One region of the Micromonospora sp. NPDC047620 genome, then DNA from elsewhere that is predicted to be linked to it. Evidence: riboswitches for the same ligand, from Rfam matches in the RefSeq annotation. Region 1 holds a riboswitch; each other region holds the start of a gene.

Evidence for each region. A riboswitch is a leader RNA that binds a small molecule or an ion and turns the genes downstream of it on or off. The one in region 1 is predicted to bind cyclic di-AMP.
Region 2: linked by a shared signal. The riboswitch ahead of ACGF5C_RS12990 (NlpC/P60 family protein) and the one ahead of ACGF5C_RS07345 (coiled-coil domain-containing protein) in region 1 are both predicted to bind cyclic di-AMP.
Region 3: linked by a shared signal. The riboswitch ahead of ACGF5C_RS10490 (coiled-coil domain-containing protein) and the one ahead of ACGF5C_RS07345 (coiled-coil domain-containing protein) in region 1 are both predicted to bind cyclic di-AMP.
Region 4: linked by a shared signal. The riboswitch ahead of ACGF5C_RS19810 (C39 family peptidase) and the one ahead of ACGF5C_RS07345 (coiled-coil domain-containing protein) in region 1 are both predicted to bind cyclic di-AMP.

What each region holds. Positions count from the first base shown of each region.
Region 1 covers NZ_JBIDDG010000005.1:44,447-50,208, forward strand. Annotated here, with positions in the region: gene ACGF5C_RS07330 (DUF305 domain-containing protein) at 1-453, opposite strand, end outside; gene ACGF5C_RS07335 (hypothetical protein) at 531-1,097, opposite strand; gene ACGF5C_RS07340 (YibE/F family protein) at 1,533-2,885, shown strand; cyclic di-AMP (ydaO/yuaA leader) riboswitch at 3,052-3,183, shown strand; gene ACGF5C_RS07345 (coiled-coil domain-containing protein) at 3,187-4,206, shown strand; gene ACGF5C_RS07350 (carbonic anhydrase) at 4,421-5,209, opposite strand; gene ACGF5C_RS07355 (helix-turn-helix transcriptional regulator) at 5,416-5,742, shown strand.
Region 2 covers NZ_JBIDDG010000009.1:74,099-79,860, forward strand. Annotated here, with positions in the region: gene ACGF5C_RS12975 (zinc metalloprotease) at 164-1,147, shown strand; gene ACGF5C_RS12980 (pyridoxamine 5'-phosphate oxidase family protein) at 1,266-1,805, opposite strand; gene dcd (dCTP deaminase) at 1,884-2,462, shown strand; gene ACGF5C_RS12990 (NlpC/P60 family protein) at 2,534-3,574, opposite strand; cyclic di-AMP (ydaO/yuaA leader) riboswitch at 3,587-3,723, opposite strand; gene ACGF5C_RS12995 (N-acetylmuramoyl-L-alanine amidase) at 3,963-5,762, shown strand, end outside.
Region 3 covers NZ_JBIDDG010000007.1:102,168-107,929, forward strand. Annotated here, with positions in the region: gene ACGF5C_RS10480 (STAS domain-containing protein) at 1-234, shown strand, start outside; gene ACGF5C_RS10485 (SRPBCC family protein) at 507-974, shown strand; gene ACGF5C_RS10490 (coiled-coil domain-containing protein) at 1,083-2,144, opposite strand; cyclic di-AMP (ydaO/yuaA leader) riboswitch at 2,158-2,289, opposite strand; gene ACGF5C_RS10495 (cation diffusion facilitator family transporter) at 2,443-3,360, opposite strand; gene ACGF5C_RS10500 (HelD family protein) at 3,453-5,570, opposite strand; gene ACGF5C_RS10505 (alpha/beta fold hydrolase) at 5,717-5,762, opposite strand, start outside.
Region 4 covers NZ_JBIDDG010000015.1:25,775-31,536, forward strand. Annotated here, with positions in the region: gene ACGF5C_RS19795 (acyltransferase family protein) at 1-1,001, shown strand, start outside; gene ACGF5C_RS19800 (hypothetical protein) at 1,189-1,647, shown strand; gene ACGF5C_RS19805 (hypothetical protein) at 1,864-2,622, shown strand; cyclic di-AMP (ydaO/yuaA leader) riboswitch at 2,910-3,051, shown strand; gene ACGF5C_RS19810 (C39 family peptidase) at 3,272-4,117, shown strand; gene ACGF5C_RS19815 (alpha/beta fold hydrolase) at 4,226-4,969, shown strand; gene ACGF5C_RS19820 (CDP-glycerol glycerophosphotransferase family protein) at 4,989-5,762, opposite strand, start outside.

The sequences.
Region 1 (5,762 bases):
CCGCCCGGAGGCCGCCGCCAGCTTCTTCATGTCGGCGTCGGACATCATGCCGGGCATGCCGTGGTCCATGTGCGGCGTCTCGGCGCCGGGCGACGGCACCGGCCGCCCCCAGGCCGACAACCAGCCGCTCATGGTGGCGATCTCGGGCGCCTGGGCGGCCTTGATCTCCCCGGCGAGCCGCTTGACCTCCGGGTCCGCCGCCCGCGTGGCGGCCAGCTCCGCCATCTCCACCGCCTGCCGGTGGTGCGGAATCATCATCTGGGCGAACATCGCGTCGGCGTCGCCGAAGGCGGCCGCGCCGGACGCGGTGGCCGCCGGCCCGCTGGTGGCGGGCGTGCCGTGCCCGGCGCCCGGGGACGAATGCCCGTCGCCGCCGCAGGCGGTCAGGACGAGGGCGGCGGTGACGGTGGCGCCGGCCAGGGCGGCACGGCGCGCGATGGTACGAGTGGTCACTTCTGGGCCTTTCGGTATCGGAACGTACGCAGCAGGACGGGGACGCGGACCGGCTGACCGGGCCGCGCCGGGGCGTCCTATCTGCGCAGCACCGAGACCGTGGCGAGCCGCAGGCCGACCGGCCGGGACGGCGGGGCACGGGGCGACCGGGCCGGCCCGCCCGACCCCTGGCCCGCCGGGCCGCCGGCGGGTACGCCGGCCAGCAGCAGCACGGCGAGCAGCAGCGGAGCGGCGAGCGCGCCCAGCACCGCCAGGCACACGCCCCACCAGGGCAGCTCGCCGCCCGACCCGCCGGACGGGAGGAACCGCTCGTGCGGGCAGTCGCCCGGGCAGCCCACCACGCCGGACAGCGCCGCCGGGACGACGTACGCGATGGCGGGGTCCTGACCGACCGGCGCGGCGGTGTCGTGACGGGGCAGCAGGGCGGTGACCTGACCGACCGGCGCGGCGGTGTCGTGACGGGGCAGCACCTGCGGCGCGCCGTCGTGCGCACCGGCCGCGGCGACGGGGTGCGCGGAAACCTCGGCGGGATGGCCCACGGCGTGCGAGCCGTGGCCGAGGGTGTGCATCGCGGCCAGGCCGAACAGCGTGCCGACGAGCAGCAGCAGCCGGGCCCATCGCCCCGCCGTCACTGTCGCCGCCACCCGCACACCGACCACGGTAGTCCCTGGGGCCGGCGCGTCCGGGGGCGACCGGCGCACCCGGCGGCGAATCCGCCCGGGACGAGACCACGGTGCCGGCCGCCACGGGACGGTCGACCGGGCGGTCCCCGGCAGTGACATGGTGGTGACCAGCGGTTGCCGGACCGGACGGCCCGCAGCCGACACCAGCCCTCACAACCTGCGGCCGGATGTCGGGATGGCTACCATTCGGCCGGTGGCCCTCCGCACTCCGCGCCGCCCGCGCCGCCGCCCCGACCGGGCGGCGGTATCGAGCGCCCGCGACCGGCCGGGCCGGGCCGTCGCGGTGCGCGACCGGCCCGCCACCCCAGGGCGATCCGCCGCGGCGGTCACCCGGGCACGCCGAACCGACCGGCCTGCCGGCACGTACCCCGCCCTGGATTCGTTGGGAGACACTCGATGGGCGCCGACCACACCCGTCCTGCACCGTCCGCCCCGCCGAGGGTACGACGGATCCTCGTCGCGACGGTGGTGCCCCTGTTCGTCGCCACCCTGATCGCGGCCCTGCTGCTCTGGCCGTGGGACGCCCCGGACGCCGCACCCGGCACCGATCCGCCCCGCCACCACGGCACGGTGACCCGGGTGGTGACCGAACCGTGCCCGCCCACCCCGGAGGCGCCGGAGGGCGCCCCGGACGCCGCGGAGGGCCCCTGCGGCACCGTGACCGTACGCGTCGACGACGGCCCCGACGCCGGCCAGCAGGTGGAGACGCCCGTACCGGCAGGGCCGGGGGCGCCGACGGTCGCGGTCGGCGACGAGATCATCCTGGTCCAGCTCACCGATCCCGCCGACCCCTCGACGAGCGCCTACAACATCGCCGAGCACCAGCGCGGCAAGCCGCTGCTCTGGCTGGTGGTGCTGTTCGCCGCCGCGATCGTCGCGTTCGGGCGGTGGCGGGGGCTCGCGGCGCTGGCCGGCCTGGCGGCGAGCTTCGCCATCCTGCTGACCTTCGTGCTGCCCGGCATCAGCGCCGGCAGCCCACCGCTGCTGGTCGCGGTCGTCGGCGCGGCACTGATCATGTTCGTGGTGCTCTACCTGACGCACGGGGTGACCGCGCAGACCTCGGTCGCCGTGCTCGGCACGCTGGGCAGCCTGGTGCTGACGGGCGTGCTCGGCACGATCGCCACCGCGGCGACCCACCTGACCGGGTTCGGCAGCGAGGACGCCACCACGTTGTCGATGTTCCAGGCCGACGTCGACCTGCACGGCCTGCTGCTGGCCGGGATCATCATCGGCTCGCTCGGCGTGCTCGACGACGTCACCGTGACGCAGGCCGCGACGGTCACCGAGCTGGCGCACGCCAACCCGGGGCTGTCCCGGATGCAGCTGTACCGGGCGGCCACCCGGGTCGGCCGCGCGCACATCGCCTCGACGGTGAACACCATCGTGCTGGCGTACGCCGGGGCCTCGCTGCCGGTGCTGCTCCTGCTGACCGCCGACTCCCGGGCGGTGAGCCAGATCCTGACCAGCGAGTTCCTGGCCCAGGAGATCGTCCGCAGCGCGGTCGCCACCCTGGGCCTGATCGCCGCCGTGCCGCTGACCACCGGGCTCGCGGCCGTGGTGACCACGGCCGGCCGGCGCGGCGGCGAGCCAGCCGACCGCGGCGCACCCCCGACCCCGCCGACCCCCCGGCCGGCGGCCGACCGATCCGAGGCGCTGGAGGCCCTCAGCGGGCCGCGCGCCGGAAACACCCCCTCCGCCGCCCCCGCCGGGTGGTCCGACCGAAACGGGAGCACGGACACCGCATGGTGAAACTCCTCAGCGTGACCGATCAGGGCGTCCCGCCTGATAAACGCGTCACTGGTCACCCTCCGCCGTTACGAAATAACGCATTTAGTCGGCATAGGGACGTAGATCCCCGGGAGGGCTCTCGGGTAACCTCGCTGCCGGTCACCGCCGAAGGCGCGCAGCGGCGCCTGCGGTGCCGCCGCCCAATCGCCGCCAGGCGAGCCGGGGACCCAGGTACATGGGGTGAATCCGCGACAGCGGTAGGGGCCACTTCCGCCCCGAACCCGTCAGCTAACCCGGTCGGCGGTCGACGGAAGGGAAAACTGTGACGGCACCCCTACGCCGCTGGTTGACACCTGTGGTGGCCGTGATCGCCGCCCTGGCCGTCTTCGCCGGGCCCCTCCCGGCGGCGGCCGCACCCACCCCACCGGCCCAACCCTCCGGCCACGGGGACGACGAGCCCAAGCTGCTCAACGACCTGATCGAGACGCGGAACCGCAGCTACGTCCAAGCCAAGGCGAAGCTCGCGAAGTCGAAGAAGCGCCAACTGGAACTGGCCCTGGAGGTCGACCGGGCGCAGGCCGACCTGGCCGCGCTGGCCCCACAGGTGAGCCAGATCGCCGCCCAGTCCTACCGGACCGGGCGGATCGGCGCGGTGTCGATGCTGCTGGACACCACCAGCCCCGACTCGTTCGTCAAGCGCGCCGCCGCCCTCGACGAGCTGAACCTGGTCAACTCCAAGAAGCTCGCCGAGGTGAACGCGGTCAAGAACCGCGCCGAGCAGGCCAAGCTGGCGCTCGACGCCGAGGTTCGCGAGCAGACGAAGCTGACCAACGAGATGGCCCGCGGCAAGCGCGAGGCGGAGAAGGCGCTCGCCCTGGTCGGCGGCAGGGGGCTGACTGGCGGCAAGGTGGTCGCCACCTCGCCGGTGGCCCGGATGGCACCGGGTCGTACCGCCGACGGCGACTGGAAGCCCCTGTCCTGCACCGAGAACGACCCCACCACCTCCGGCTGTATCACCGCGCGCACCCTGCACATGTACAAGGAGGTCAAACGGGCCGGCTTCAACCGCTTCGTCGGCTGTTACCGCTCCGGCGGGCCGTACGAACATCCGAAGGGCCGGGCCTGCGACTGGTCGCTGCAGAGGAGCGGCTTCTCCCCCTGGCACAACGACGACACCTACATGTACGGCAACAACCTGACCGCTTTCCTGGTCCGCAACGCCGACCGGCTCGGCATCTACTACGTGATCTGGAACCGGCAGATCTGGTTCCCGGCGACCGGCTGGAAGTCCTACAGCGGCCCGTCGAACCATACGGACCACGTGCACGTGTCGTTGCTCTGACGGCAGCCAACGACAGGGCCGCCTCGCGTCTGCGGGGCGGCCCTGTCGGCGTCTGTCGCCGTGTCGGCGTCCGTGGCCCTGCCGCGTCCATGGCCTGTGGTTGCCCGCGGCCCTGCCGGCGTCTGTGGCCTGTGGTTGCCCGCGGCCCTGCCGGCGTCTGTGGCTCTCGCCGCCGGGGCGTAGGGCGTCCGGGCCGGGCGAGCGCGGGAACCGGTCAGGCGAGGGCGGCGCTGGCGGCCGGCTGTGCCCCGTCGACCGCGCCCGGCCCGGTGGGCGCGGCGGCGATCTCCCGCGCCTCGCCGGTTGGCACGGCGGTGACCGCCCGCGCCTCGCCGGCGGCCAGCCGGTACGACATGCCCACGACGCCGCAGCGCCCGGCGGCCACCTCGGCGGCGAGCACGGCCGACCTGTCCAGCATCGCCTCGACCGTCTGCGCGATGTGGATGTCGACGATCCGGTCGATGTCGTCCACGCCCTCGGCGGCGGCGCGGCGCAGACTGGGCACCACGGCGTCCACCACGGCGCGCAGGTGCCCGGCCGGGGGCGTGCCGGTGGCGTCCGCCGTACGGGCCGCCTGGACGGCCCCGCAGGAGTCGTGCCCGAGGACCACCACCAGCGGCGTGCGCAGGACCGTCACGGCGTACTCGACGCTGCCCAGCACCTCGGGGCCGACCGTGTGCCCGGCGGTGCGCACCACGAAAAGGTCGCCGAGGCCGCGGTCGAAGATGATCTCCGCGGCGAGCCGGGAGTCGGAGCAGCCGACGATCACCGCGAACGGGTGCTGCCCGTCCGCGACCGCGGCACGGTGCCCGGCGTCCTGGTTGGGGTGGCGTGGGGTGCCGGTGACGAACCGGCGGTTGCCGGCCTGCAACTCGGCGAACGCCTGCTCCGGATCGCCCGGAGTGGGGAGCGCGTCCCGCACGGCGGTCGAGCCTCCCGGTGCCGGCTCCGACGACTTCCGCTCCGGGCCCGGCTGCGCGCCGGGGGATCCGGGACGACTCATCTCCCTCACCTCGTCCCTCACGTGAACGACCTGGTCATCCCGGCCGACGCTGGACGCGGGCAGCCCCACGGTCACACGCACCCGAAGATACGTCAAGGGATGCGTGATATGCATTTCATATGTTCGCGCCCGGCTGCGGACGCCGGGCGGGCCTCCCGCGCGAGGGCGCGGCGGAAAACCCGAAAGGCGCGCCATACGATGACGACATGGCGACGACAGGGGAGAACGGGAGCACCCGGAACTGGACGTTCCTCACGAACCACGGGCACGTGCTGCTCGCCATCGCCCGCAACCCCACCGCCCGGCTGCGCGACGTCGCGGACGAGGTGGGCGTCACCGAACGAGCCGCCCAGGCGATCGTCGCCGACCTGGAGGCCGGCGGCTACCTGAACCGCACCCGGGTGGGCCGGCGCAACGAGTACACGATCAACCCGGCCGGGCGGTTCCGGCACCCCGCCGAGGCCGACCGGCAGGTCGGTGACCTGCTCGCCCTCTTCACCGACGAGGCGACCGAGAGCGCCGAGCACCCCTGACGCCGGAGGCGGCGGCCCCC
Region 2 (5,762 bases), on a different contig from region 1:
CATCGCCAATTGTCGATCGCGAGTCGGCGCCGGCCAGGAAAAAGTTTCATCCCCGCAACATATGGCCGTTCTCAAATCCGTCGATCGGTTGTAACGTCTGCCCAACGTTTTCAGCCACGGCGTGACATACCCCCTGTCGCGCCGGCCAGAAAGAGGTGGGCCCATGGGACTCCGTCCCAACCTGCTGACCCGGCGTACGGCCGGCGTCGCGTCGACGACCCTCGCGCTGCTGCTCAGCACCGCCGCCGTGGGCGTCGTACCGGCCGCGTCGGCCTTCTCCGCCGCCCCGAGCGAGGTCTGCGTCGAGCCGGCCGACGTCCACTCGGACTCCCGCGTCAAGGCGGGCGGCGCGGCCAAGCACGAGCCGAACGAGCTGACCCTGGCGGAGACCCGCGAGCGCGAGGCCGACCTGGCCGCCGCCCTGCGCGAGCGCGCCCGGTTCCGCACCGGCGCCGGCGCCTCCATCACGGCCACCGTCACCGTCCCCGTCGTGGTGCACGTGATCCAGCGGGACGGCACCCGGGCCGGCGGCAACATCCCGGACTCGATGATCACCTCGCAGATCAACGTGCTGAACCAGTCCTACAGCGGGGCGACCGGCGGCGCGGCCACCGCGTTCAGCTTCCAGCTGCAGAAGATCAACCGGGTGACGAACCCCTCGTGGTACCCGATCGTGCAGGGCTCCTCGGCGGAGCGGTCGATGAAGACCTCGCTGCGCGAGGGCGGCAAGAACACCCTCAACGTCTACCTGGGCGAGCTGAGCGACAACCTGCTGGGCTGGGCGACCTTCCCGACCCGGAAGCTGAGCAGCATGGACGGCGTCGTCGTGCTGAGCGAGTCGCTGCCGGGCGGCACGGCCACCAATTACAACCAGGGCGACACCGGCACCCACGAGGTCGGCCACTGGCTGAACCTCTACCACACCTTCCAGGGCGGCTGCTCCGGCTCGGGTGACAGCGTCAGCGACACCGCGCCCGAGGCATCCCCGGCGTTCCAGTGCCCGACCGGCCGGGACACCTGCACCGCCCCGGGCCTCGACCCGATCACCAACTTCATGGACTACACCTACGACTCCTGCATGCACCAGTTCACCGCCGGGCAGGCCAGCCGCATGCTGACCGCCTGGAACGCGTACCGCGCGGCGTAGTTCCCCCGCACGACCGGTGCCGGCCCCGCTCGACGGGGCCGGCACCGTCGTTTTCGGGGTGGGGTGGGGGGCGGTGCGGTGCCCCGGACGGGGACGGCCCGGGGCGCCGCACCGCGTCTCAGGCGGCCGGGCGGGCGGCGAGGTTGCCGCCGCTCCCCGACCGCGTCTCGGGCACCGCGGCGGTCGCGCCGGGGTCGAGCCAGACCTGGACGGCGGGCCGGCCGTGCCCCTCGCCGGCGCCGCCTGCGACGCCCGGCTCCCGACGGGCGAGCATCGCCACGTCGACGGTGAACTCGAACAGCCGCCAGTCCACCTGCGGCGCGGCCCGGTGGCTGCGGGCCAGCCGGGCGACCCGGGCCGGGTCGGTGACCGGCCGGGCGTGGCCGGCGACGTAGGCCTCGTCGTCACTCTCCTCCGGCGGGAAGGAGTGCAGGGCGTAGCGGCCGTCGCGTTCCAGGTCGCGCCGCTTCGGCGAGTCGACCACGAAGCAGAAGAGCCCCTCGTCGGTGATCACCGGAGAGACGGGATGGACCCGGGGCCCGCCATCGGCGCGGACGGTGGCCAGGTAGCCGAAGCCCGGCCCGTACTGCTGCATGAGGGTGCGGATCCCGTCGGCGAGGCGGGGCTCGTCGGCGGCGAATTCGGACCAGGAAGCCATGCCGACATTCTATCGAACACGTGTACGAACAGGTAGTCCGACACGCAGGTCACGCACATCGCTCGCTAAGGTGGTGCGATGCTGCTCTCCGACCGCGATCTGGTCTCCGAGATCAAGACGGGCACGCTCGCGCTGGAGCCGTTCGAGCCCACGCTGGTGCAACCGTCCAGCATCGACGTACGCCTGGACAAGCTCTTCCGGGTCTTCAACAACCATCTCTACACCCACATCGACCCGGCGATGCAGCAGGACGACCTGACGTCGATGGTCGAGGTGCCCGAGGGCGAGCCGTTCGTGCTGCACCCGGGCGAGTTCGTGCTCGCCTCGACGCTGGAGGTGATCTCCCTCGGCGACCAGCTCGCCGGGCGGCTGGAGGGCAAGTCGAGCCTGGGACGGCTCGGCCTGCTCACCCACTCCACCGCGGGTTTCATCGACCCGGGCTTCTCCGGCCACGTGACGCTGGAGCTGTCCAACGTGGCCAACCTGCCCATCACCCTCTGGCCGGGCATGAAAATCGGTCAGCTCTGCATCTTCCGGCTCTCGTCGCCGGCCGAGCACCCGTACGGCTCGGCCGTCTACGGCTCGCGCTACCAGGGGCAGCGGGGACCGACCCCGAGCCGCTCCTGGCAGCACTGGCGCACCTGGCCGACCCGCTGACCCGACGGTCGCCTGTTAGGAAGGGGCCCTTCCTCTACCGAATGCGCTAGGAAGGGCCCCTTCCTTACACCTCAGCCCGGGCGGCCGTAACTGTGGATCGGGCCGTCGTCGACCTTCTTCATCTTGACCGGCACCCCGGCTCGGGAGGCGTGCACCACCCAGCCCCCGCCGACGTACATGCCGACGTGGTGCAGGTCGCTGTAGTAGAAGACCAAGTCTCCCGGGCGCAGCTCGCCCCGGGTGACGGTCGCGGTGACCCGGCGCTGCTGCGCGGCGTTGTGCGGCAGCGAGACCCCGGCCTTCGCCCAGGCGGCGAGCATCAGGCCCGAGCAGTCGTACGCGTTCGGGCCCTCGGCGCCCCAGACGTAGGGCTTGCCGATCTGGGCGCAGGCGAACTTGACCGCGGTGCCGGCCCCGCCACCCGGGTAGCTGGCCGGGCAGGGGGCGGGGCGCAGCGAACCGCCGCCGCCGCTGCCGTAGATCCGCAGCCGCAGCTTCTGCAACCGGTCGATCTCGGCGTTGATCTGCTTCTTCTTCGCGGCGAGCTGGGCCTCCGTCCGGCCGAGTTGGACGACCATCTCGTCGAGCGGGGCCTTCTTCTCGGCCAGCCGGTCGCGCAGCTCGGCGACCTGCCGCACGTCCTGCTGCTGGTGCTGGGCGAACCGGTCGAGCAGTTCGAGCTGGCCGACCATCTGGTCGGGCGAGCGGCTGCCCAGCAGGGCGTTGACGGCGGATACGTTCTCGCCCTTGTAGGCGCGGACGGCCAGCGCGCTGACCTCCTCCATCGCCTGCTCGACCTGCCGTTCCAAGGGCTTGATCTGCTTGGCGAGGGCGTCTGCCTGCCTGCGCTTGGCGGCCAGGTCCTGGCGGGTGGCGTTGTGCCGTTCGATGATCGGTTCGAGCTTGTTCCAGTCCTCGTCGATCTGGCGCTCGATCTCGGCGACCGTCGGTTCGGCGTGGGCCGCCGTGGCGCCGCCGGTCAGGACGACGGCGAACGCGGCCAGGGCGGCGAGGGCGGTGGTGCAGCGGTACCAGCGTGGGCGCGGCGCAGCCGTCGTCGGGCCGGCGGGTGCCGACCGTGCCGACGGTGGCCGCGGGGCATGGTGTGCCACCGGGCTCCGTACTCCTTCTTCCCGTACCGCCTACCGGGTTAGCTGACGGGTTCGGGCGGGAAGGGGACGCCCTACCGCAGGTGCTGCGGATTCACCCCGGGGTACCTGGGTCCCCGGCTCGCTCGGGAGCGACTCGGCGGTGTCGGACCGTTACCGCCCCGGATGGGCGGACTGTCGCCGGCCGACGAATGACCAGAGTAGAGACGGTCGTTATCGATCCGCAACCCATCGCGCCGTGACACACCGTATTCATGCGGGCGGTGGGAGCGCGCAACTCCGGGGGACGAAATTTTTCTTCTTCGGTAAGTGACGCATGGAAAGGTATTGACCGGAGGTGGCGCCCGGGGCGAAGGTGGCCCCACATTCGCCCGTCCGACCTGGGGGTCTGATGCACCTGTCAGCGACATCGAGGAGCAGACGCGTCCTGCTGGCCGCCGCCGTGGCGGCCGCCCTGGCGGCGACGCCGCTCACCGCCGCCGGAACCGCCGCCGCCGCGACGACGACCGACCGACAGCAGCAGTACGCCGCCGCGGCTGCGGAGTACGGCGTGCCGGAAAGCGTCCTGCTCGGAGTCTCCTACCTGCAGTCCCGCTGGGACACCAACGCCGGAACGCCGAGCACCAGCGGCGGCTTCGGACCGATGCACCTCACCGACGCGGAGTACGTCGCCGCGCTGCCCGGGGGCACCCACCACGACGAGGGCACCGAGGACCCGCGGGGCGACGACTCCCGCCCGTCCCTGGCCGAGGCGCACGAGCCGCCGGCTGCCCAGCCTCCCGCCGAAGCCTCGCTGCGGACGCTCGACGCCGCCGCCGGGCTGACCGGCGCCAGCGAGGAGGCGCTGCGCACGGACGTCACGGCCAACATCCGGGGCGGCGCGGCGCTGCTGGCCGCGTACCAGAAGGAGATCGGCGCCCCGGTCGGCGCCGACACGGACCCGGCGGCCTGGTACGGCGCGGTGGCCCGCTACTCGGGCGCGGACAGCGCCGACGCCGCGGCGGCCTTCGCCAACGAGGTGTACGCCACCATCGCCGCCGGCGACAGCCGGCTGACCGACGACGGGCAGCAGGTCACCCTCGCCGCCCGCGCGGTGCAGCCGGAACGCTCCTGGCTGGACCGGCTGGGCCTGCGCAAGGTCGCCCGGCCCGACGGGCTGGAGTGCCCCGACACGATCTCCTGCGAGTGGATCCCGGCGCCCTACGCGCAGTACGGCCCGACCGTGGGGGACTACGGCAACCACGACCTCGCCGACCGGCCGGCCCAGCAGAAGATCGAGTACATCGTCATCCACGACACCGAGGGCTACTTCGGGCCCAGCGTCAACCTGGTCAAGGACCCGAGGCGGGTGGGCTGGCACTACACCCTGCGCTCGGTGGACGGCCACATCGCCCAGCACATCAAGACCAAGAACGTCGGCTGGCACGCCGGCAACTGGTACGTGAACGCCAAGTCCATCGGCCTGGAGCACGAGGGCTTCGCGGGGCACGGCACCTGGTACACCGAGGCGATGTACCGCACCTCCGCCAAGCTGGTCCGCCACCTGGCGCTGCGGTACAACATCCCGCTGGACCGGCAGCACATCATCGGTCACGACAACGTCCCCGGCACCGTCGCCTCGACCGTGCGCGGCATGCACTGGGACCCGGGCCCGTACTGGGACTGGTCGCACTACTTCGACCTGCTCAAGGCGCCGTTCACGTCGACCGCCACGCCGCACACGGGGCTGGTCACCATCGACCCGGACTTCGCCACCAACCAGCCGCAGTTCACCGGCTGCAACCGGCAGCCGCCCGGCGTGCCGAACCCGCCCCCGCCGGCGGCTCCCTGCCCGCTGCGCGGCTCGTCCGCGGTGATCCTGCACAGCGCGCCGAGCCACGACGCGCCGCTGGTCAACGACATCGCGCTGCGACCCGACGGCACCCCGAACACCATGTACATCTCCGACCACGGCGCCCGGGCCTCCGCCGGACAGACGTACGCCCTGGCCGAGGTGCAGGGGGACTGGACCGCGATCTGGTACCTCGGCCAGAAGGCGTGGTTCCACAACCCCGCCTCGAAGCCGACCGCGAAGTGGTCCGTGGGCTTCGTGGTGACCCCGAAGGACGGCAAGGCCACCATCCCGGTGTACGGCCGGGCGTACCCGGAGCAGGCCGCCTACCCGGCCGGCGTGCCCTACCAGCCGATCTCC
Region 3 (5,762 bases), on a different contig from region 1:
CCCAGCCGGATCGAGCTCAACATGAGGCTCGTCACCTTCATCGACTCCGTCGGCATCAGCGCGATGGTCGCCGGCTTCCAGACCGCCGAGGTGAGCGGCGTCAAGCTCGTCGTCACCGAGCCGAGCCGGTTCGTGCACCGGCAGCTCTGGGTGACCGGCCTGCTCGGCCTCTTCGGCGCCCCCGAGCCCTACTACGCCGGCGCGCCCGCCCCCGAGGTCCTCCCCGGCGCCTGACCCGCCGGCAGGGGCCCCGCCGGTGACCCGTCGGCGTCAGTCGTCGCCGAGGCCCGACAGGTCGACGTCGGACGCCTCGGTGACCGCGCGGATCGCCGTCACGGAGGCGTAGCCGCCGGCCAGCAGGGCCAGGCCGCTGCCCGGCTGCACCTGTCAACGACGGTAGTCGGGCGGGCGGGTCGACGGCCGGCATCCGCGCGCGGAGCGGCGCGCCGTTGCCAGCGCGCCGCCGGTGCGCGACGATCGGGCGACGGCGACGGTGGGGAGACGGCGTGCTCAGGCGGGATTCCTTCAGCTACACCGTCCAGGCGCGCTGCTCGCTCGCCGACGCCGCGGGGTTGCTCGCGGACCCGGCCCGGCAGCAGGACCTGCACCCGCTGATCGCCCGGGTCCGCCGGGTGTCGCCCCGTCGCGGCGCGCGGGCCAGCTACCTCATCACCGACCGGCTGGCCGTCGGGCCGCTGCGCCTGCCGGTCACCTACCGGGCCGACGTCCTGGTCGACGGGCCCGACGAGATCGTCACCGTGGCGCGGCAGTGGCCGGCCACCACGGTGCGCAACCGGACCCGACTGCGGGCCGAGCCGGACGGCGTCGTCCGGATCGACGTCGAGATCACCCTCACCGCGCCGGTCCCGCTCTTCGGCTACGCCTTCCGCCAGGCGCGCGCCGCCCACCTGGGGCTGGCGGCCCGGCTCGGCGTCGCCCTGGGCGGGCACCCGCCGGAGTCACCGCCCGCCTGAGCCGGGTATCGGCGACACGGCGACATGCCCGGCCGTCGGCCGGGGAGGTGGCGGGCGGGAAGGCCGTCGGCCCCGGTGACCCGCTCGCGGGTCACCGGGGCCGGGGCGTCAGTAGACCGACAGGTGCACGTGGTTGGTGTGGTCGCTGGACGGGTCGCCGTTGGCGCCGCTGTACGACTTCCATCCGCTGCTGGGCAGCCAGATCTGCCTGTACCAGATCACGTAGAGCACGGCGAGCCGGTCGCCGTTCTTGACGAAGTACGCCGCCAGGTTGTTGCCGTACGTCCTGTCGCCGCCGGTGGCGTCGCCGCCGAACCCGCTCTTCTGGGCCGCGAAGTCGCAGGCGCGACCCTTGGGGTGCTCCCCGGAGCCGCCGGGGCGGTAGCAGGAGACGTAGCGGGTGAAGCCGGCCGCCTTGGCCTGGTTGAGCGCGTGCAGGGTGCGCGGGGTGATGCAGCCGTTGGCGGGGGTGGGGTCGTTGACGCTGCACGACTCGGACGGCCAGGACCCGTCGGAGTTGCGCGGCGCCGGCTTCGCCGTCGCGGTGGAGCTGCCGCCCGGCCCGCCGCCGCTTGACTGCGACCGGTTGGCCACCGTCAGCGCCCGCTCCGCCTGGTCCTTGCGCTTGGCCATCAGCGTGACCTGCTTGCGCTGCTCCCGGATCTCGCCGTCCAGGGCGAGCTTGGTGCGGGCGGCCTGGTCGCGGGTCTCCTGGAGCTCGCGGAGCGCCCGGTCCTCGTTGGCGGCCACCGCGTCGAGGGCGGCGGCCCGGTCCATGAAGCCGTCCGGCGAGCTGCTGTTGAGCAGGGCGGACACCACCCCCAGCCGGCCGGTCCGGTAGGCCACCCCGGCGATCTCGCCGACCTTGGTGCTCCGCTCGGTCAGCTCGCTCTCGGTCGTCTTGAGCTGCGCGGCGAGCTGCTGCTGCCGCTTGACCGACGTGTCCAGCGCCCGCTTGGCGTCCAGGTAGCCCTTGCTGGCGGCTTCGAGCTGGGCCCGCAGGGCGGGCGTGCCGCCCTCCTGGTCCTGGCCGGGGGCCGCGGCGAGCAGGCCGGCCCGGGAGGCGGCCGCCGCGGGGGCGGTGGTGACCGGGGCGACCGCGGCGCCGAGGGCGAGCGTCACGGCGATCAGGGCCGCCAACCGGGCGGCGCGTCGTCGTACAGGTGCCATCACTGGCATACACGTGTCCTTCCGTCAGCCGCCGACCGGGTTAGCTGACGGGTTCGGGACGGAAGATCCCTACCGCTGACGCGGATGCACCCCACGAACATGGTTCCCCGGTTCGCCCCGCCGGGCGATTAGGCGGCGGCCACCGCCGGCACCGGTGGGTGCCGCCTGGCGGAGGCCGGAACCGAGCCTACCGGTGCCGGTGTGACTGGTGTAGCGCAGGTGACTGAGGGTGCCTGTCCGCTTACCGTCAAATCCGACATAAGTCAACAATACTCTCCCAGATTTAAGGCTGTGCTCATTACCACTCAACCGACCCGCAGGCCCCGGGAGACGCCCCCGGCTCGATCTGCAACGTCGCGTGCTCGATCTGGAAGTCCTCGTGCAGGGCCGTCCGGGCCGCGGTGAGCACCGCGCCGACCTCCGCGTCCGGCTCCATGGTCAGGTGTGCCGAGGCCACCTCCATCCCGGAGGTCAGCGTCCAGACGTGCAGGTCGTGCACCTCGGCCACGCCGGGCACGGCGGCCAGCCGGTCGTGCACCCTGGCGACCTCGAGGTGCTCCGGCGCGGCCTGCACCAGGATGCGCAGCGCGGCGCGCCCGAGCCGCCAGGTGCGGGGCAGGATGAACAGCCCGATCGCCACCGCGACCAGCGGGTCCGCCCACCACCAGTCGGTGACGGCGATCAGCAGGGCTGCGCCGATCACGCCGAGTGAGCCCAGCAGGTCGCCCAGCACCTCCAGGTACGCGCCCTGCATGTTGATGCTCTCCTTCGCCCCGGACCGCAGCAGGGCGAAGGCGGCCACGTTGGCGAGCAGGCCGAGCACGGCGACCGCGAGCATCGGGCCGGCGAGCACCTCCGGCGGGTCGCCGAACCGGCGTACGGCCTCGACGACCACGTAGACCGCGACGCCGGAGAGCAGCACGGCGTTGGCCAGGGCGGCCAGCACCTCCAGCCGGTAGAGGCCGAAGGTGCGCTGCGGGTCCGCGCCGGCGCGCCGGGTCGCGGTGATCGCCGCGAGCGCCATGCCGATGCCGAGCACGTCGGTGAACATGTGCCCGGCGTCGCTCAGCAGGGCCAGTGAGCCGGTGCGGAAGGCGGCCACCGCCTCCACCGCCATCAGGGCGCCGAGCAGCGCGAACGCCGCCCAGAGGCGGCCCCGGTGGCGGTGCGCGGCATTCGCGACCGACCCGTGGTGGTGGCCATGACCTGCACCCACGCGCCCACCTTCCGTCACCCGTCCGGACCCGGTTCAATCTATGCTCACATCGCAATATGTGCAAGTGACTGCCCGGCGGCGGCCGGGACGACTCAGCCGGTCGGGTCGACGGTGGTCAGCCGCTGGGTGGCCCGCGACAGCGCGACGTAGAGCGTCCGTACGCCCGAACCCGGGTCGGCCCGGATCTCGCCCGGGGCGACCAGGACCACGCCGTCGTACTCCATGCCCTTGGCCTCCAGGCTGGTCACCACCTGCAGGCGCGGCGCGCCCAGCCCGCCCAGCCACCCGGCCACCTCGTCCCGGCGGGGCACCGGAGTGATCACGCCCACGGTGCCCTCCACCTCGGCCAGCAGCGCCGTGGCCGCCGCCACCACGGCGGTCTCCAGCTCCGCCGGCGGCACCACCAGCTCGACCGGGTCGACGCCGGTGGAGCGCACCGCCCTGGGCAGCGGGAGGTCCGGGTGCAGCCGGCGGATCTCGGCCGCCGCCACCGCGAAGATCTCCGCCGAGTTGCGGTAGTTCGTGGTGAGGGTGAAGTGGTGCCGCTTGCGCCGGCCCAGCGCCTGGTCCCGGGCGCGGGTCAGCTCATCCGGGTCGCCCGTCCACGCCGTCTGCGCCGGGTCGCCCACCACCGTCCACGAGGCCAGCCGGCCGCGCCGGCCGATCATGCGCCACTGCATCGGCGAGACGTCCTGCGACTCGTCGACCACGACGTGCGCGTACTCCCGGTAGTCCTCCGGGCGCTGCCGCGCCGCCTCGCGGGCCGCGCGCTGCCGGTCGGCGAACGTGCTCAGCTCGCGGACCCCGCCGGCCAACTGGAACGGGTCCCGCTTCGGCCGGGCCGGCTTCATCGGCTTGCCGAGCAGCGCGTCCAGCTCGTCCAGCAGCGCGATGTCGGCGATCGTCAGCCCGGCGCGGTCCAGGCTCCGGTACGCGTCGGTCAGCAGCCGGATCTCGGCGCCGGAGAGGATCCCGCCGGCGTACCGGCGCAGCCGGTCGGGGCGGGCCAGCCAGCCCAGCACGTGCCGGGGGTGCAGCCGGGGCCACCACGCCTTGAGGAACTCCCGGAACTCCGGCCGCTCGGCGACCTCGTCCTCGAACGCGCGCTGCTCGGGCAGCCGGCCGATGCCCAGCCGACGGGCCTGCGCCCAGAGCGCGGCGAAGACGCCGTCGAAGCCGGCGCGGCGCACCTCGTTTCGGCGGGCCCCCCGGGGCATCGCCCGCTCCCGGATGGCGTCCAGCTCGCGGCGGTCCAGCCGGAGCAGCTCGCCCCGGTAGAGCAGGCGCAGCTCGGCCGGGCCGTCCGGCACCGCGTCCCGGGCCGCCCGTTCCAGCACCCGGCGCATCCGCAGCGAGCCCTTGACCGCCGCCACGGCCGGCGGGTCGGTACGGGTGGCGCTCATGCCCGGGAACAGGGTGCCCAGCGAGTGCAGCGTGGCGGTGTCCTCGCCGAGCGAGGGCAGCACCGAGGCGATGTACTCGACGAAGACCGAGGACGGGCCGACCACCAGGATGCCGCCGCCGGCGTACCGGCTGCGGTCGGAGTAGAGCAGGTACGCGGCCCGGTGCAGGGCGACCGCCGTCTTGCCGGTGCCCGGGCCGCCGGAGACGATCGTCACCCCGGAACCGGGGGAGCGGATGGCCTCGTCCTGCTCCCGCTGGATGGTGGCGACGATGTCCCGCATGCCCCGGCCGGTGGCCTTCGACAGCGTGGCGAGCAGCGCGCCGTCGCCGACCACCGCCATGTCGGCGGGCGCGGCGGCGGGATCGAGCAGGTCGTCCTCGATCCGGGTGACCCGCTCACCGGAGGACTGGATCATGCGCCGCCGCACCACGCCCAGCGGCTCCGCCGGGGTGGCCTGGTAGAAGGCGGCGGCGGCCGGGGCCCGCCAGTCGACCACCAGGGTGGTCGCGTCCTCGTCCCGGATGCCGAGCCGCCCGACATGCAGCACCTGCCGGTCGCGCAGGTCCAGCCGGCCGAAGACCAGCCCCTCGTGCTCGGCGTCCAGCACGTGCCGGCGCTGCGCGGCGTGGAACACCATCGCGTCCCGCTCGACCAGCGCCCCGAAGTTGCCGACCCGGGCGAGCCGGTAGCCCTCCTTCTCGGCGCGGACCGCCGACCGGCGCAGCTCGGCCAGTCGGGCGTACACCCGGTCGAGGTGCCGCTGCTCCATGGCGGTCTCCCGCGCCAGGGTGGTCTGGTCGCTCAACGGTCGCTCCTCCTGACGTCGGCGGCGGGCGGCGCGAACCGCGCGAACCACGCCAGGCCAACCGCAAGAGGGTACGGCCCGCGCGCAACCAGCCGCGCCTGAGGTGCGGGAAAGGAGCCCGCGTCACCCCGCCCGGCCTGCCCGAGTCACCCCTCGCGGGTGGTGGCGGGAGCGGCGGATCGGGCGTCGTCG
Region 4 (5,762 bases), on a different contig from region 1:
GGCGTCGCCGGATCGCCAAGATCTGGCCCAGCCACGTGGCGCTGTGGGCGCTCGCCCTGCTGGTCGCGGCCTGGTTCGCCGACCCGGTGGACCGCGTCGTCGCGGTGGAGAACCTCTTCCTGCTCCAGGCGTGGGATCCCCGGCCGGGCGCCTTCTACAGCATCAACACGGTCAGTTGGTCGCTGTCCTGCGAGTTCTTCTTCTACCTCTGCCTGCCGCTGGCGCTGCCGCTGCTCCGCCGGGCCCGGCCGTGGGCACTGTGGACCGTGGTCGTCGCGGTGCCGCTGCTGATCCTGGCGCTCTGGCCGGCCCAGGCCCTGGTGCCCGAGGAGAGCCGTTGGTGGTTCACCCAGATCTTCCCGCCCGTCCGGTCCCTGGAGTTCTGGATGGGCGTGGCCGCCGCCGAGCTGATGCGGCGCGGGCGGTGGCGGGGGCCGGGCCTGCCGGTGGCGAGCCTGGTCTTCGTGGCCACCTGGGTGGTCGCCGCGCAGTGGGTACGCGCCGAGCTGTGGGCGGCGTTGCTCTCCGTGGCGTACATCCTGGTCATCACCGCGGCGGCGGACGCGGACGTGCGCGGTCGGCGGTCGCCGTGGCGGTCCCGGCCGATGGTCTGGCTCGGCGAGGTCTCCTTCGCCTTCTACCTGGTGCACGTGCTGGTGATGGTGACCGTGCTCCGGCTCACCGGCGACTGGGGCGTCGGGTACCGCGGCTGGTGGGGGCTGGCCGCGGTGCTCGGTTTCCTGCTGGTCAACCTGGCCCTCGCCGGAGCGTTGCACCGCTTCGTCGAGACGCCGATGATGCGGCTGCTCGGCCCGCGCCGCCCGGCCCGGGCGACGCCGCCGGTCGAGGGTGTGGCCGCCGCGCGGCAGCGACAGCCGGCCGTGCCGGGGGAGCGGGGACGCGTCGTGCCGCACCCCCGGCACGCCGAGCCGGAGGCGGACCACCGGCCGGCGTACGTCGAGTCTCCTGCGACCGCCGGCCGGCCGCACCCCCGGGCGTAGGACGACCGCGTCCATTGGCACAGGTCGACCAACTGGAGCGGCTGGACTACCCGTCCACCCTGGTCCGTGCGGTCCGGGTGGACGGCAGGACGCGCAGGGCACCGGGCCGGAGGGTCGCCGGGACCGCCGCACACGGGACACGCCGAGCGGCGATGCGGACCGGCGGCATCGGCGGTAGCGTGGTCGCGTGCTTCCCGTCGCGCTCACCTGTCCCCTGTGGTGGGTGGCGCGGTGGGCCGCGCGGCTGCTGACCGGCCTCGCCGTCGCGGTCGCGTTCGCCGTCGGCGCCGGGTCCCTCCCCGCCGCCCCGGCCCAGGCCGGAGTGCCGTCGACCGACACCTGGGTGCCCCCGGCTCACGCCTGGGCGCCCCCGGCCCCGGCGCTCCCCGTCACGCTGGCACCCGCCGGCCCGCCCGTGGCCGTCGCCGACCACCGCGTCGTCGCCGTCGGCGCCGCCCCCGACCGGGCCGCCGCAGCCCCCGACCGGGCCGCCGCAGCCCCCGACTGGGCCGCCACCGGCCCCGGCCACCCCGCCGCTTCGGCCGACCCGGGCGCAGCCGCCGGGGCCGTCACCGTCGGCCCGGCCCCCGCGTCGGTCGGGCACACCCCGGTGACGGCCGGCCCCCGGGGCCCGCCGCACGTCTGATCCGCACCACCCCGCGGGGCACGCGCGCCCCGCGCGGGCCCGCCGTACGGCGCAGGAAGGGCTCCTTCCGCTACCGCAGGCGTTGACAAGGGTGCCCGTCCTCCGCTCTCCACCACCCGCACCCGTCCCGGCGGCGGGACGTGGCGCCACCGCGCCCCGCCACCCGGGCGCCGCGTGCGCCCCGCTGCCGCACTCGCTCCCCGTGAGGTGCCGACCATGGAGACCGTCGTCTACCAGTTCCTGATCGAGGTGCCGCGGGCCGCCGCCATCTGGTCCGCCCTGCTCCTGCTGGCCCTGACCGTGCTCGCCGTGCTGGTCGCCCGCCCCGAGCGGGTCCGTCCCGCCGATGAGCCGGTCGCCCCGCCCGCGGTCGACCCCGTGGCGGAGGCGGCCGACCTGCGCCGTTACGCCGAGGAGGTGGCCGTCGCGGCGGGCCGGGCCGCCCACGCCGCCCGGCGGTGGCGGGCCGACTGGCTCGCCGCCCAGGAGGAGGCCGACCGGGCCTGGCGGGCGTACGACGAGGCGGAGACCGCCGCCCGCCGCTTCACCGGGGCCGCCGCCCTGCCCGCCCCGCGCACCCCGCGCACGCCCGCCGAGTACGCCGCCCGCGAGCGCTGGCTGCACCACGCGGCGGTGGCGGCCCACTGGCGCGGCGACCTCTCCACCCGCCAACTCCGGGAGGTGTTCGGCCGCCGGGCCGGCTGGGATCCCCGCCGGCACCCGGTCGAGCAGGAGATCGCGCTGGCCCGGGCGGTACGCGACGCGAAGCGGGCCGACCACCGGGCCGCCGCCGAGCGGGAACGGTCGGCGTGGCGGGACGCCGACCTGGCCGCCGAGGCGGCGCGGGCCCTGGCCGGCGAGGCGTACGCCGCAGCGGTCCGGCTCCGGCCGGGCCGGCTCCCGGCGGCCCGGCCCGTGTCCGCCGGGCGTCGGCCCGCGCTCGCCGCGCGCTGGCGGCCCGCGCGGGCGGGCTGAACCGCCGGGCAATTTCGTGACGCCGGTCATAGCGGTGGCGAACCGGTCATCCGGCGCGGCCCGGCCGATTCCCGCCGACGATTCCGCGCCGATGTCCGCCGCTCGTCCGGTTGTCGACGCAAGGTGCGTCGGGAAACGGTCGTCCCATTGAGTCGCGTCAGTGCCGAACTGACCGCAAAAAAAGTCCCGCGATCAAGGTTTAAGCAGGTGGAAGCGGGTTGGCAGGGCGCGGGCCGGCCAGTAGTGTCGGCCCGTCCGGTGCGGTACCCGATCGCAAGAGGCGACGCCGCGCCGACCCGCCTAATCGTGAACAGGCGAGCCGGGGACCCAGTGCAACATCGGGGTGAATCCGTGGGCCACGGCCCGCGGTAGGGCGTTCTTCCCGCCCGAATCCGTCAGCTAACCCGGTCGGCGGCGTCGGAAGGAGTTCCATCCCCGTGCAGCACCCACCCGCCCCCCGGTCGTTCCGGCGCCTCCACGGCGCCGCGGTGCCCGCGCTCGCCCGGCCGCACGCCGCGAGCTGACCCACCGGTCACCGCCCGTCGCCCGGCATCCCGGGCGCATCCCCTGAGTGGTCCACCACCGCCGGACGCCGTCCGCGCGGTCGGTCCCCCCTGCGCGGACCGGCGGCCGCTCACCCCCCGAGCCCGTGGAGGAAACCGTGAAGCACCACCTCAAGCGACAGCTCCGTCGCCTCACGTCCGAGCGTCCGTACCAGGTGGCCGCCGCGTCGGCCGCGGCGCTCGTGCTCGCGTCGGGCACCGGCGCGCTGCTGGCCGGCGCCGACGAGGCACCCGCCGCCGCACAGGCCCCGGTGGCCGTGAGCGAGCTGCGGGACGGCAGCGTCGCCTCGCGTGGCGACGCCCGCGTCGCGACCGCCCCGTCGACCGGCGCCCCGGCCGCGTCCAGCGCCGCTCCGTCGGCCAGCGCCACCAGCGCCGCCCCGAACCCCGACCTGACCCGCAAGCCGGAGCCGCCGAAGCCACCGAAGGCGAAGTCCCTGGACTACGACTACCAGGCCCAGACCACCTTCTACAACTGCGGTCCGGCCGCCGTCCGGCACGCCCTCAGCGCCGCCGGCATCGCGCGCAGCCAGGACGCCCTCGGCGCCCAGCTGGGCACCGACGAGATGGGCACCGACTCGGCCGAGGACACCACCCGGGTGCTGAACGCGACGGTGAAGGGTGACCCGTACCGGACCCGGATGATCCCGGGCGGTGCCGCGACCCCGGCGCAGATGGACCAGCTCCAGGCCGACGTGGTCGCCGCCATCACGGACGGGCGGGGCGTCGTGGTGAACGTCGCCGGCAGCGCCACGGACACCGACGGCGGCTGGCACTCGTTCCCCGGCGGCCACTACATCGCCGTCGTGGGCTACCAGGACGAGGGCCGGCTGGTGAAGATCGCCGACTCGGCGAACCCGGCGACCGCGTCGTACTGGATGTCCACCATCGCCCTGGCGAACTGGGCCGCCACCCGCGGCTACTCCGCCTGAGAAAGACACCCGTCGGGCGTCGACTCCCCACCCCGGGAGTCGGCGCCCGATGTCGTCTCCGGGTCACGGCCCTCGCCGGGGCGTACGGCGGGTGGCACACTGCGGCCTATGGTCGACGAATCGGGTGACCGGGACGGCCGGCGCGTCCTGCTGCTGCTGCACGGCATGGGCGCGACCGGGGACGTGTGGCTGCCCTGGGCGCCGTTGCTGGAGCGCCGGTGGACGGGGCGGTGGCTGGCGCCGGACCTCGCCGGCCACGGCTGGTCGCCGCCGCTGCCGGCGTACTCGTTCGCCGGGCTGGCCGACCGGATCGCCGCGGGGCTCGCGGCGGGGGACCGGCTCGTCGTGCTGGGGCACTCCCTCGGCGGCGTGGTCGGGCTGGCGCTGGCCGCCCGCCGCGCCGGGCTGCCGGTCGACGCCGTGGTCGGGCTCGGCATCAAGGCCGTCTGGTCCCCGGCCGAGCTGGCGAAGGCCGGGGAGCTGGCCGCCCGGCCGGTGACCTGGTTCGCCAGCCGGGACGAGGCGGCCCGCCGGTACCTGCGGGTGGCCGGCCTGACCGGGCTCTTCGCGCCGGACCACCCCGTGGTCGAGGCCGGGCTGCGGCAGGTCGACGGCCGCTGGCGGCTGGCGATGGACCCCGCCGCGTTCGGGGTGGGGGAGCCGGACCTGCCGACCCTGCTGGCGGCGACGGACGTGCCGGTGCTGCTGGCCCGCGGCGAGCACGACCCCATGGTCACCGACGCCCAGCTCAAGGAGCTGGGCGTGCCGGTCGCCACCCTGCCCGGCCTGGGCCACAACGCCCACGTCGAGGCCCCCGAGGCCGTCCTGGAGCTGGTCGACCCGTACCGCTGACCCGCGAGGTGCCGGCCGGTCAGGTGGTGGCGGAGAGGGTCGCCCCGTCCGGCTCGACCGGCAGGCCGGTCCCGCCAACGGCGCGCGGCGTCGGCGGGTTCCAGTCCGCGTCGAGCTGCCGCCGCGCGGCGTCGAGGAACGCCTCGGCGTACGCCTCGGCCGGGAAGTCGCCCAGGTAGCGGCTCCGGGTGGCCCAGCGGGCGGCGGCGAGCGGGTCGGTGTCGAGCAGCGCGGCCAGCACCTCGTCCACGTTGGACATGTCGCGGCGCAGCACGTAACCCGAGCCGGCCAGCGGGAACCGCTCCGCGAACCGGTCGCCCTCGTCGCCCATGTCGGTGACCGCGTACGGCTTGCCGGAGTAGAGGTAGTCGGAGATCACCCCCGACACGTCGGAGACCAGCGCGTCCGAGCGGTTCACGCACTCCGTCAGGGTCAGCTCGCGGGTGGCGGCGGCGCCGAAGACGTGCTGCCGGCCGGTACGGGCCCGGTCCGCGGCCAGCAGCTCCGTGAGCCGGCCCAGCTGCCGCGCCGAGGCCGGGTTCTGCGACGTGTACGGGTGGGCCCGCAGGATCACCGTCGCGCCCCGCGCCAGCAGCCCGCGCAGCAGCGCCTCGGCAACTGGCAGGGAGCAGTAGTTGGCGTCCGCGTGGTGGCCCGTCCAGGTCGGCGTGTAGAGCACCGTGGGGTTCGGCAGGCCGCGTACCGGCTCCGACCGGACCTCGATCGACTCGACCTGCGGCCGGCCGACCACCACGAACTTCTCCGCCGGGATGTCCACGCCCGCGCGGGCGTA